2 regions of the Priestia sp. P5 genome follow, and region 1 is predicted to be linked to the other one. Evidence: a T-box and tRNA genes for the amino acid it is inferred to sense, from the RefSeq annotation. Region 1 holds a T-box; the other holds one or more tRNA genes.

Region 1 (4,213 bases):
TTGATCTGCTCCTTCAATTTCTTGAACCTCTGGCATATCAACTAGCTGCACGCTTTCTTCCTTTACATTTGGAATGTGAACCCATACTTCGTCTGCTGTATGAGAAAGAATTGGAGACACTAATTTCGTTAACGATAATAACGTTTCATAAAGGACCGTTTGAATGCTGCGACGCTCTACATTATTTTCTGCTTCGATGTACAATACATCTTTTGCGAAGTCTAAGTAGAATGAACTCATATCAATTGTACAGAAATTATGCACTGCGTGATAAATGCTTGAGAATTCATATGAATCATAAGATTTTTGCACTTTATCAATTAATTTGTTCAGCTTCACAAGCATGTAGCGGTCTACTTCACGAAGGTCTTCAACGGCTACAGCGTCAGTTGTTGGATTAAAGTCCGCTAAGTTTCCTAGTAAGAAACGGAACGTGTTGCGGATTTTACGATATACTTCTGCTACTTGTTTTAAAATGTTATCAGATACACGAACATCAGCTTGGTAATCTACAGAAGCTACCCATAAACGTAAAATATCTGCACCTAGTTGTTTCATTACTTTTTCTGGAATTACAACGTTTCCTAATGACTTACTCATTTTGCGACCTTCACCGTCTAAAGCAAATCCGTGGCTAAGTACCCCTTTATAAGGTGCTTCACCCGTTACAGCTACACTTGTAGAAAGACTTGAATTAAACCAGCCTCGGTATTGGTCAGAACCTTCTAAATACAAATCAGCCGGACGCTGTAAGTCTTCACGCTCTTCAAGAACAGCTTGATGTGAAGAACCAGAGTCAAACCATACGTCCATGATGTCTGTTTCTTTTGTGAAGCGGCCATTTGGGCTTCCTTCATGAGTAAAGCCTTCTGGAAGCAAGTCTTTTGCTTCACGCTCAAACCATACGTTTGATCCATGTTCTCTAAATAGATTTGATACGTGTTCAATTGTTTCGTCCGTAATGATTGGCTCATCATTTTCAGCATAAAATACCGGAATCGGCACGCCCCATGCACGTTGGCGAGAAATACACCAGTCTCCGCGGTCACGCACCATGTTATAAAGTCGCGTTTCACCCCAAGTAGGCACCCATTTTGTTTTTTCTACTGCTTTTAATAAATCTTCACGGAAATCTTTAATAGACGCAAACCACTGTGCCGTTGCACGGAAAATTGTTGGTTTCTTTGTACGCCAGTCATGTGGGTATGAGTGGGTAATGAAACTTAATTTTAACAGCGCGCCTTCTTCTTCTAGTTTGTCTGTAATCGGCTTATTCGCTTTATCATAGAATAACCCTTCAAATCCTGGTGCTTCATTCGTCATATGACCCTTACTGTCGACTGGGCAAAGAACTTCCAAACCGTATTTTTGACCAACGATAAAGTCGTCTTCCCCGTGTCCCGGTGCTGTATGAACACATCCAGTACCAGCATCCGTTGTTACGTGATCGCCAAGAACAACTAAAGAATCGCGCTTGTAGATTGGATGTTCAGCTACCACGCGTTCAAGTTCTGAACCTTTTACTGTACGAAGTGTCTTATATTCAGCCCATTCAATTTCTTTAGCAACTGTTTCAATCAGTTCAGTTGCCACTACATATTTTGCTCCGTCTGCTTCAACTACGCTGTACTGAAGCTCAGGATTGACAGCAATCCCTTGGTTAGCTGGCATTGTCCATGGTGTTGTCGTCCAAATGATGAATTTTTCATCTTGTTCAAGCACACCTTTACCATCTTTCACATTAAACGCTACGTAAATAGAAGCTGAACGCTTGTCATAGTATTCAATTTCCGCTTCTGCTAAAGCAGATTCACTTGAAGGGGACCAGTACACAGGTTTTAACCCTTTGTAGATGTAGCCTTTTTTCGCCATGTCACCAAACACTTTGATTTGCTGCGCTTCGTACTGCGGCTGAAGCGTTACATATGGATTATCCCAATCTCCGCGTACGCCTAAACGCTTGAACTGCTCACGCTGGCCGTTTACTTGTTCCCAAGCATACTGTTCGCAAAGCTTACGGAACTCAGCTACCGTCATTTCTTTGCGGTTTACTTTTTTATTTTTTGTTAAAGCTGTTTCAATTGGCAAGCCGTGTGTATCCCAGCCTGGTACATAAGGTGCGCAGAAGCCTGACATCGACTTATAGCGAACAATAAAATCTTTTAAAATTTTATTTAAGGCATGTCCCATGTGAATATCGCCATTGGCATATGGAGGTCCATCATGCAGGACGAATAGCGGACGGCCTTCCGTACGTTTTTGTACTTTTTCATAAATGTTCATTTCAGCCCACTGTTCTTGCATTTTAGGCTCGCGGTTCGGTAAATTTCCACGCATCGGAAATTCAGTTTTTGGCATCAATAATGTATCTTTATATTCCATGTTTTACCCTCCAAAAAAAAACGTAAATTTCATATCTTTTTGTACCATAACAAAAAGACCTCCTCATCCCAAAAAGGGACGAGAAGGTCTCCCGCGGTACCACCCTAGTAGATTTGCTGCACGCAAATCCTCTTTGCATTCGTAACGTGAATAAACCGCCACTGCTTACTATCATCATTTCAGCAATGGTACTCTAGGGTGATTTTCACTTTTTTGTTTGTTATCGAGCTCACACCATCCTCGATTCGCTTTGACAAACTAAAAAAGCTACTCTCCCTGTCTCCGTACTGTTTGATATGAAATTTCATCTGTTACCAAATTATATGACAACAAAACGTGAGAAGTCAAGATGATGTCTTGACTAGTCAATTTTTTCTTCTAGCGCTGGCATCTCATAATCCATCAACTGATCCCAGTCATCGCTGTTTAACATTTCAAGCTGTGCTTCGATTAACATTTTGAAACGAGTTCTAAATACTTTAGACTGCTTTTTCGTCTCCTCAATGTCCATCGCAATTTTACGAGACTTAGACAGTGCTTCATTAATAATACGGTCCGCATTTTTTTCTGCTTCTTTTATAATGAGCTTCGCTTCTTTTTCAGCGTTTCGCTTCACATCTTCCGCTGCTTCTTGAGCAATTAAAATTGATTTATTTAACGTTTCTTCGATGTTAGTAAAATGTCCAAGACGATCTGTTAATTCAGATACTCTTCCTTCTAACTCCTTTTTATCACGCATTACCAGCTCATAGTCTTTAATTACTTGGTCAAGAAACTCATTTACTTCATCTTCATCATATCCGCGAAACCCGCGATTAAACTCTTTGTTATGAATATCCAAAGGGGTTAAAGGCATCTAGGCCACCTCCGTGTTGTCTCATTACATCATTAGTAATGGTTTATTCGACATATTTTTAAAATTTCCTGCTAGTAGATTTCTTTATTTCTGCTTTCCTACAACAATTCGCCATTTTTCTTTTTTGGTTTTGCCTTCAAGTGAAACGATACGACTTCTGCCGTGGCCACGAAGCGACAAAATATCACCTTCATGACATTCAAAAGACGGCTGTTCAATGACTTTAAAATTTACTTTTACCGCTCCATTTGCAATAAACGGCTGGACTTTTTGTCTTGATAAATTGTGAATAGTCGACAGCAAAACATCAAGCCTCATTGAAGAAACTGTATAAACGTGTTCAATCAGCTCTTCTTTTACCACATGCAGCTGCTCTCTTTGAATAGAAGAAAGTGAAACTTTGGCTTTTCCAATTGATGTTAAATTCATCTCAATATAGGAAGAAATTTCCTCTGCAGCTACAAGCTGAATATCGTCTCCCGCGACCAAAATATCTCCAAATTTTGAACGGCGCAGTCCTAAAGACATCGCCGAACCAAGAACTTGAGGATGTTCAATTGTCACAAACTTTTTAGGATAATTGAGCTCGTACATACACAACTGAAAATCTTCGCTTTGAGGTACATAGTAATCCGGATATAGCAGCGCACGCTTGCGTTCAGCAAACGGTTGTCCACCATCAAATGAAACTTGAACCTCTCCTTCAGTCCCGACAATAGCCGTCACAATCTGCTGTTCTCTTGGATCTAAAAAGTCCGTTAATTTTGGGCTGTATTGATGTAGGACATCTTCTTTCCACTGAAGAACCTGGTCAATAAATCCATGTTCTTCTTGCCTAAAATGTTCATAAATAGACATATTATTACTCCTACTATTGGTATGTAAAAAAGGAATCCAGCGATTCCTTTTTAAATAAATCCAACCATACTGTGAAGTGAACGTACCCCTGCTTGCGCAAATCGTAGTAAAAAGATT
Region 2 (4,213 bases), 240 kb from region 1:
TTACTTCAGCGGCTTCAGAAGAAGAAAGAGGGTTTATTGTATCCATTTATGGAACGGTGAGATTTTTAGGAGTAGCGTTGGGACCTGTCGTTTTTGAAGTGTGGATGCATACTGAAAGGCTGATGTTTGTTTATAGCTTTATTCTGCTCACAGCAGGAGGTTTGTGGGTTTTGTATCAGTTGAAAATTTTTTCTTCTGCAATGGGAAGAAGAAAAGTTGTACAGAAATAAAGAGGCTGAGACAAAAGTATGTTAGTTGAAGAAGCTCCGAACGAATTTGATTCTTGATCAAGAATCAAATTCGTTCGGAGCTTTTTATTGGCAGGGTAAACATAGATTTTATGTATGTAGGTGCTTCTAGCGGTTGATTGGATTCATTTCGTTATGTTTCAATCGCTTTATTAGGTTTTATCTTTTTTCTTATAGGAACCCTTGTGACGAGCAACAAGTAAATGAAGAACGTTCCTATCCAGTAAAGAGAGCTATGTGTTGCTAGAGACAAAGAAAAAGCTTCAAAGAGCGTATAAAGCAGCGTGAAGGCTACCGTACTATAAGCGCTCAGTGCCCACAGCTGCTTAAAAGGAAGCTGCTTTTTAGTAATGAGTCCAATCAGCTTTCCAAGATAAGCAAGGCAGGTAATAAAAAGGAAGTTTAGTCCAGATGTTAATACGTACAGTAAAAGCATAGCGATAGGGACAAGTATGTATAGAGAAAATTTTTGTTCGTGCAGCAAGTTTAACAGTTCATTTTTATCTTTATGGTGCCAGTTTAGCAACTCATATGAATACGTTTGTGTTTGTGAATTAGTCGTGATGTAAATTCCATCCTTTAAAAAACCAATTGCATGAGCAGGGGAATGAAACCGTTCAATAGACTGTGAGGGGTTTAAGATAAAAGCGGTACCGTTTACTTTTTTTGTGAAAGGTTGACTTGACGTAAGCTGTGAGTTTGAAATAGAAAAAGAAGAAACAGATTTTGGAAGATCTGTAGTAGCGATATGATAGCCGTTTACAATCGTCAAAGTCATAAAGAAAAATGTAGGCAGCAAAGAAATAAATGTTAAAAACAGCACAAAGCCAATTGTTTTATTCGTATGCTCAAAGCGAAGCGACCTTATTTTTTTGAAGGAAGTAAAACTCCATGCCATCTTTTTCAGCATGCTCATTGTAAAGCCTCCTCTTATTGAAGATTCTGATTATACCTTATTTTATAGCGAAAATTTAAGGTTTACAATAGATTTTAGAAACCGTTACCAATTACAATGATGCGGTGGAGCGTTTTGTCACAAGCACATCTTATGCGTATATGTACAGGTTTTGCCGTCATTGTTTTTGGGGATATTACGGGCAGCTTGAGGACCGTGCTGTTAATATTGCAGATGTACAATCGAAAATCATTATTTGAAGAGGTATTCGAAAGTAAAATAAAGGAAGGACTCGTCGTGCAAGGTCTTTCTTTATAGGAGTGATTATTGTATGATAAATAGTAATAATAAAAAGGATAGGTGCGGGCATGGCTATTTTATGTTGGGCATTAATTATCATTAGCTTTGTTGTATCGTTTGTTGGGTTGGTTTATCCCATCATCCCAAGCGTGCTATTTGTAGCTCTAGGATTTGTTATATACGGTTTATTTTATGATTTTAGCTCCTATAGCTGGTTATTTTGGGTGATACAAGGATTGTTAGTTGTCGCACTTTTTTTAGCAGACTATATAGCTAATATTATTGGTGTGAAAAAATTCGGAGGCACTAAAGCAGGTGTTTGGGGAAGTACAGTTGGGCTGCTTGTGGGTCCGTTTGTCATTCCGGGATTTGGAATTATTTTAGGGCCGTTTATCGGAGCGATTGTAGGAGAACTGATTGTTCATCGGACCACAATTAGCAACGCAGTAAAAATTGGAGTAGGTTCGGTTATTGGCTTTTTTAGTGGCGCTATTTCAAAAGGATTTATTCAACTGCTGATGATTGCCTATTTTTTATACGCTGTTTTAAAATAATATATTGACTTTAGGCTAGAAACATGTTAAATTTTTAATGTCGCTAGTAAATGTTATATTGTTCCACAGTAGCTCAGTGGTAGAGCTATCGGCTGTTAACCGATCGGTCGTAGGTTCGAGTCCTACCTGTGGAGCCATGGCGGTGTAGCTCAGCTGGCTAGAGCGTACGGTTCATACCCGTGAGGTCGGGGGTTCGATCCCCTCCGCCGCTATTTTCCAATTTGCATTTGTGACATACATAATTCATACTGTTCCACAGTAGCTCAGTGGTAGAGCTATCGGCTGTTAACCGATCGGTCGTAGGTTCGAGTCCTACCTGTGGAGCCATGTGGACCCTTAGCTCAGCTGGTTAGAGCAGACGGCTCATAACCGTCCGGTCGCAGGTTCGAGTCCTGCAGGGTCCACCATTTATAGGGTTGGAGGAATACCCAAGTCCGGCTGAAGGGATCGGTCTTGAAAACCGACAGGGGTGTTAAAGCCCGCGGGGGTTCGAATCCCTCTTCCTCCGCCATACTATTGTCTATTCAAAGCTTCTTTTGAGAAAAAGAAGCTTTTTTTATGTTTAAAAGAATAGCGAATGGGAATTAGGTAAATATAAATCATGGATTAGGAACTTTTTATTTGAAACAGTAGGGTAAATTTGCTAATCTAAACGTATATGGTGCTTTTGCGCCAAAATGCTTACATATTTTGAAGGAGGAATTATTCATGGCTTACAAATTACCAGAACTACCTTATGCATACGATGCACTGGAACCACATATCGACAAAGAAACAATGAATATTCACCACACCAAACATCACAACACATATGTTACAAATCTAAACGCTGCTGTTGAAGGCAAAGCGGATTTAGAAAGCAAAAGTATTGAAGAGTTAATTTCAAACTTAGATGCTGTTCCTGAAGATATCCGTACAGCAGTACGCAATAACGGTGGCGGTCATGCGAACCACTCATTATTTTGGACAATCCTTTGCCCTAACGGCGGCGGTGCTCCAACTGGTGAATTAGCGGACGCTATCGCTAGCAAATTCGGCAGCTTTGATCAATTCAAAGAAGAATTTGCAAATGCAGCTAAAACTCGCTTCGGTTCTGGCTGGGCTTGGTTAGTTGTAAACAACGGCGAATTAGAAGTAACAAGCACACCAAACCAAGATAGCCCATTAATGGAAGGCAAAACGCCAATTCTTGGTCTAGACGTTTGGGAGCACGCTTACTACTTAAATTACCAAAACCGCCGTCCAGATTACATTTCAGCATTCTTTAATGTTGTAAAATGGGACGAAGTTGCTAAGCGTTACGACGCTGCAAAATAAGCTAAAGACGTATTTAAGAGCCAGTAAAGTAATTATTACCTTTACTGGCTTTTTTGTTTTCCAATTCTTTTACATATCTCCTTTTCTTTTTCACACACTAGGTGTAGAAGAGAAAAGGAGTTTTTTGATATGCCTTTATTAAAAAAAGTAGTTGGAGATGTAGAAGTTAGTAAAGATTTACTTTTGCTTTTAATTATAGGCGGTCTTTATGCCTTGGCTATTTCAATTTCCAATTCGTTTGTTAACATTTATCTGTGGAAACAATCAGGCGAATTTTCGGATCTCGCTATTTATAATTTAGCGGTAGTGGTGCTTCAGCCGCTTACGTTTATTTTAGCAGGTAAATGGGCCAAACGAATTGACCGGGTTGTAGTTTTAAGGTTAGGTGTATCTTTTTTAGCTGTTTTTTATATCGCTGTATTAGTCAGTGGAGCTAACGCAGCCGAGTATTTAGTATTGCTTGGTGGACTGCTGGGTATAGGATACGGCTTTTATTGGCTAGCTTTTAATGTGCTAACTTTTGAAATTACAGAACCTGATACAAGAGACTTTTTTAACGGATTTTTAGGGATCTTAAACTCTTTTGCAGGGATGATTGGTCCTTTAGGAGCGGGCTTTGTTATTTCCGCTTTGTATGAATCACTTGGGTATAAAATTGTGTTTGGTGTATCGCTGCTATTGTTTATCGGTGCCGTTGTGCTTAGTTTTTTTATTACAAGACGCGCAGCGGAAGGAGTATACAAATTTAAAGAAGTATGGGCTGAACGAAAAGTCAATAAAGACTGGAATCGAATATTGCAGGCTCATTTCTTTCAAGGGTTGCGTGAAGGTACGTTCATTTTTGTTGTATCCGTCATGGTATTTATTACGACGGGAAGTGAATTAGCTTTAGGAACATA

Evidence for each region. The T-box of region 1 lies ahead of ileS (isoleucine--tRNA ligase). A T-box ahead of a tRNA ligase gene usually reads a tRNA of that ligase, here a tRNA-Ile.
Region 2: it has a tRNA-Ile gene. The T-box ahead of ileS (isoleucine--tRNA ligase) is inferred to sense a tRNA for this amino acid. The anticodon was not compared.

The regions. Positions count from the first base shown of each region.
Region 1 is NZ_JAKWFJ010000001.1:614,106-618,318, reverse strand. It holds gene ileS (isoleucine--tRNA ligase) at 1-2,382, opposite strand, end outside; T-box leader at 2,454-2,674, opposite strand; gene MMB69_RS03205 (DivIVA domain-containing protein) at 2,744-3,238, opposite strand; gene MMB69_RS03200 (YlmH family RNA-binding protein) at 3,323-4,096, opposite strand; gene MMB69_RS03195 (YggT family protein) at 4,147-4,213, opposite strand, start outside.
Region 2 is NZ_JAKWFJ010000001.1:374,854-379,066, forward strand. It holds gene MMB69_RS01900 (MFS transporter) at 1-230, shown strand, start outside; gene MMB69_RS01905 (DUF1189 domain-containing protein) at 382-1,164, opposite strand; gene MMB69_RS01910 (hypothetical protein) at 1,279-1,461, shown strand; gene MMB69_RS01915 (DUF456 domain-containing protein) at 1,512-1,997, shown strand; tRNA gene MMB69_RS01920 (tRNA-Asn) at 2,060-2,134, shown strand; tRNA gene MMB69_RS01925 (tRNA-Met) at 2,136-2,209, shown strand; tRNA gene MMB69_RS01930 (tRNA-Asn) at 2,250-2,324, shown strand; tRNA gene MMB69_RS01935 (tRNA-Ile) at 2,328-2,404, shown strand; tRNA gene MMB69_RS01940 (tRNA-Ser) at 2,416-2,508, shown strand; gene sodA (superoxide dismutase SodA) at 2,706-3,314, shown strand; gene MMB69_RS01950 (MFS transporter) at 3,444-4,213, shown strand, end outside.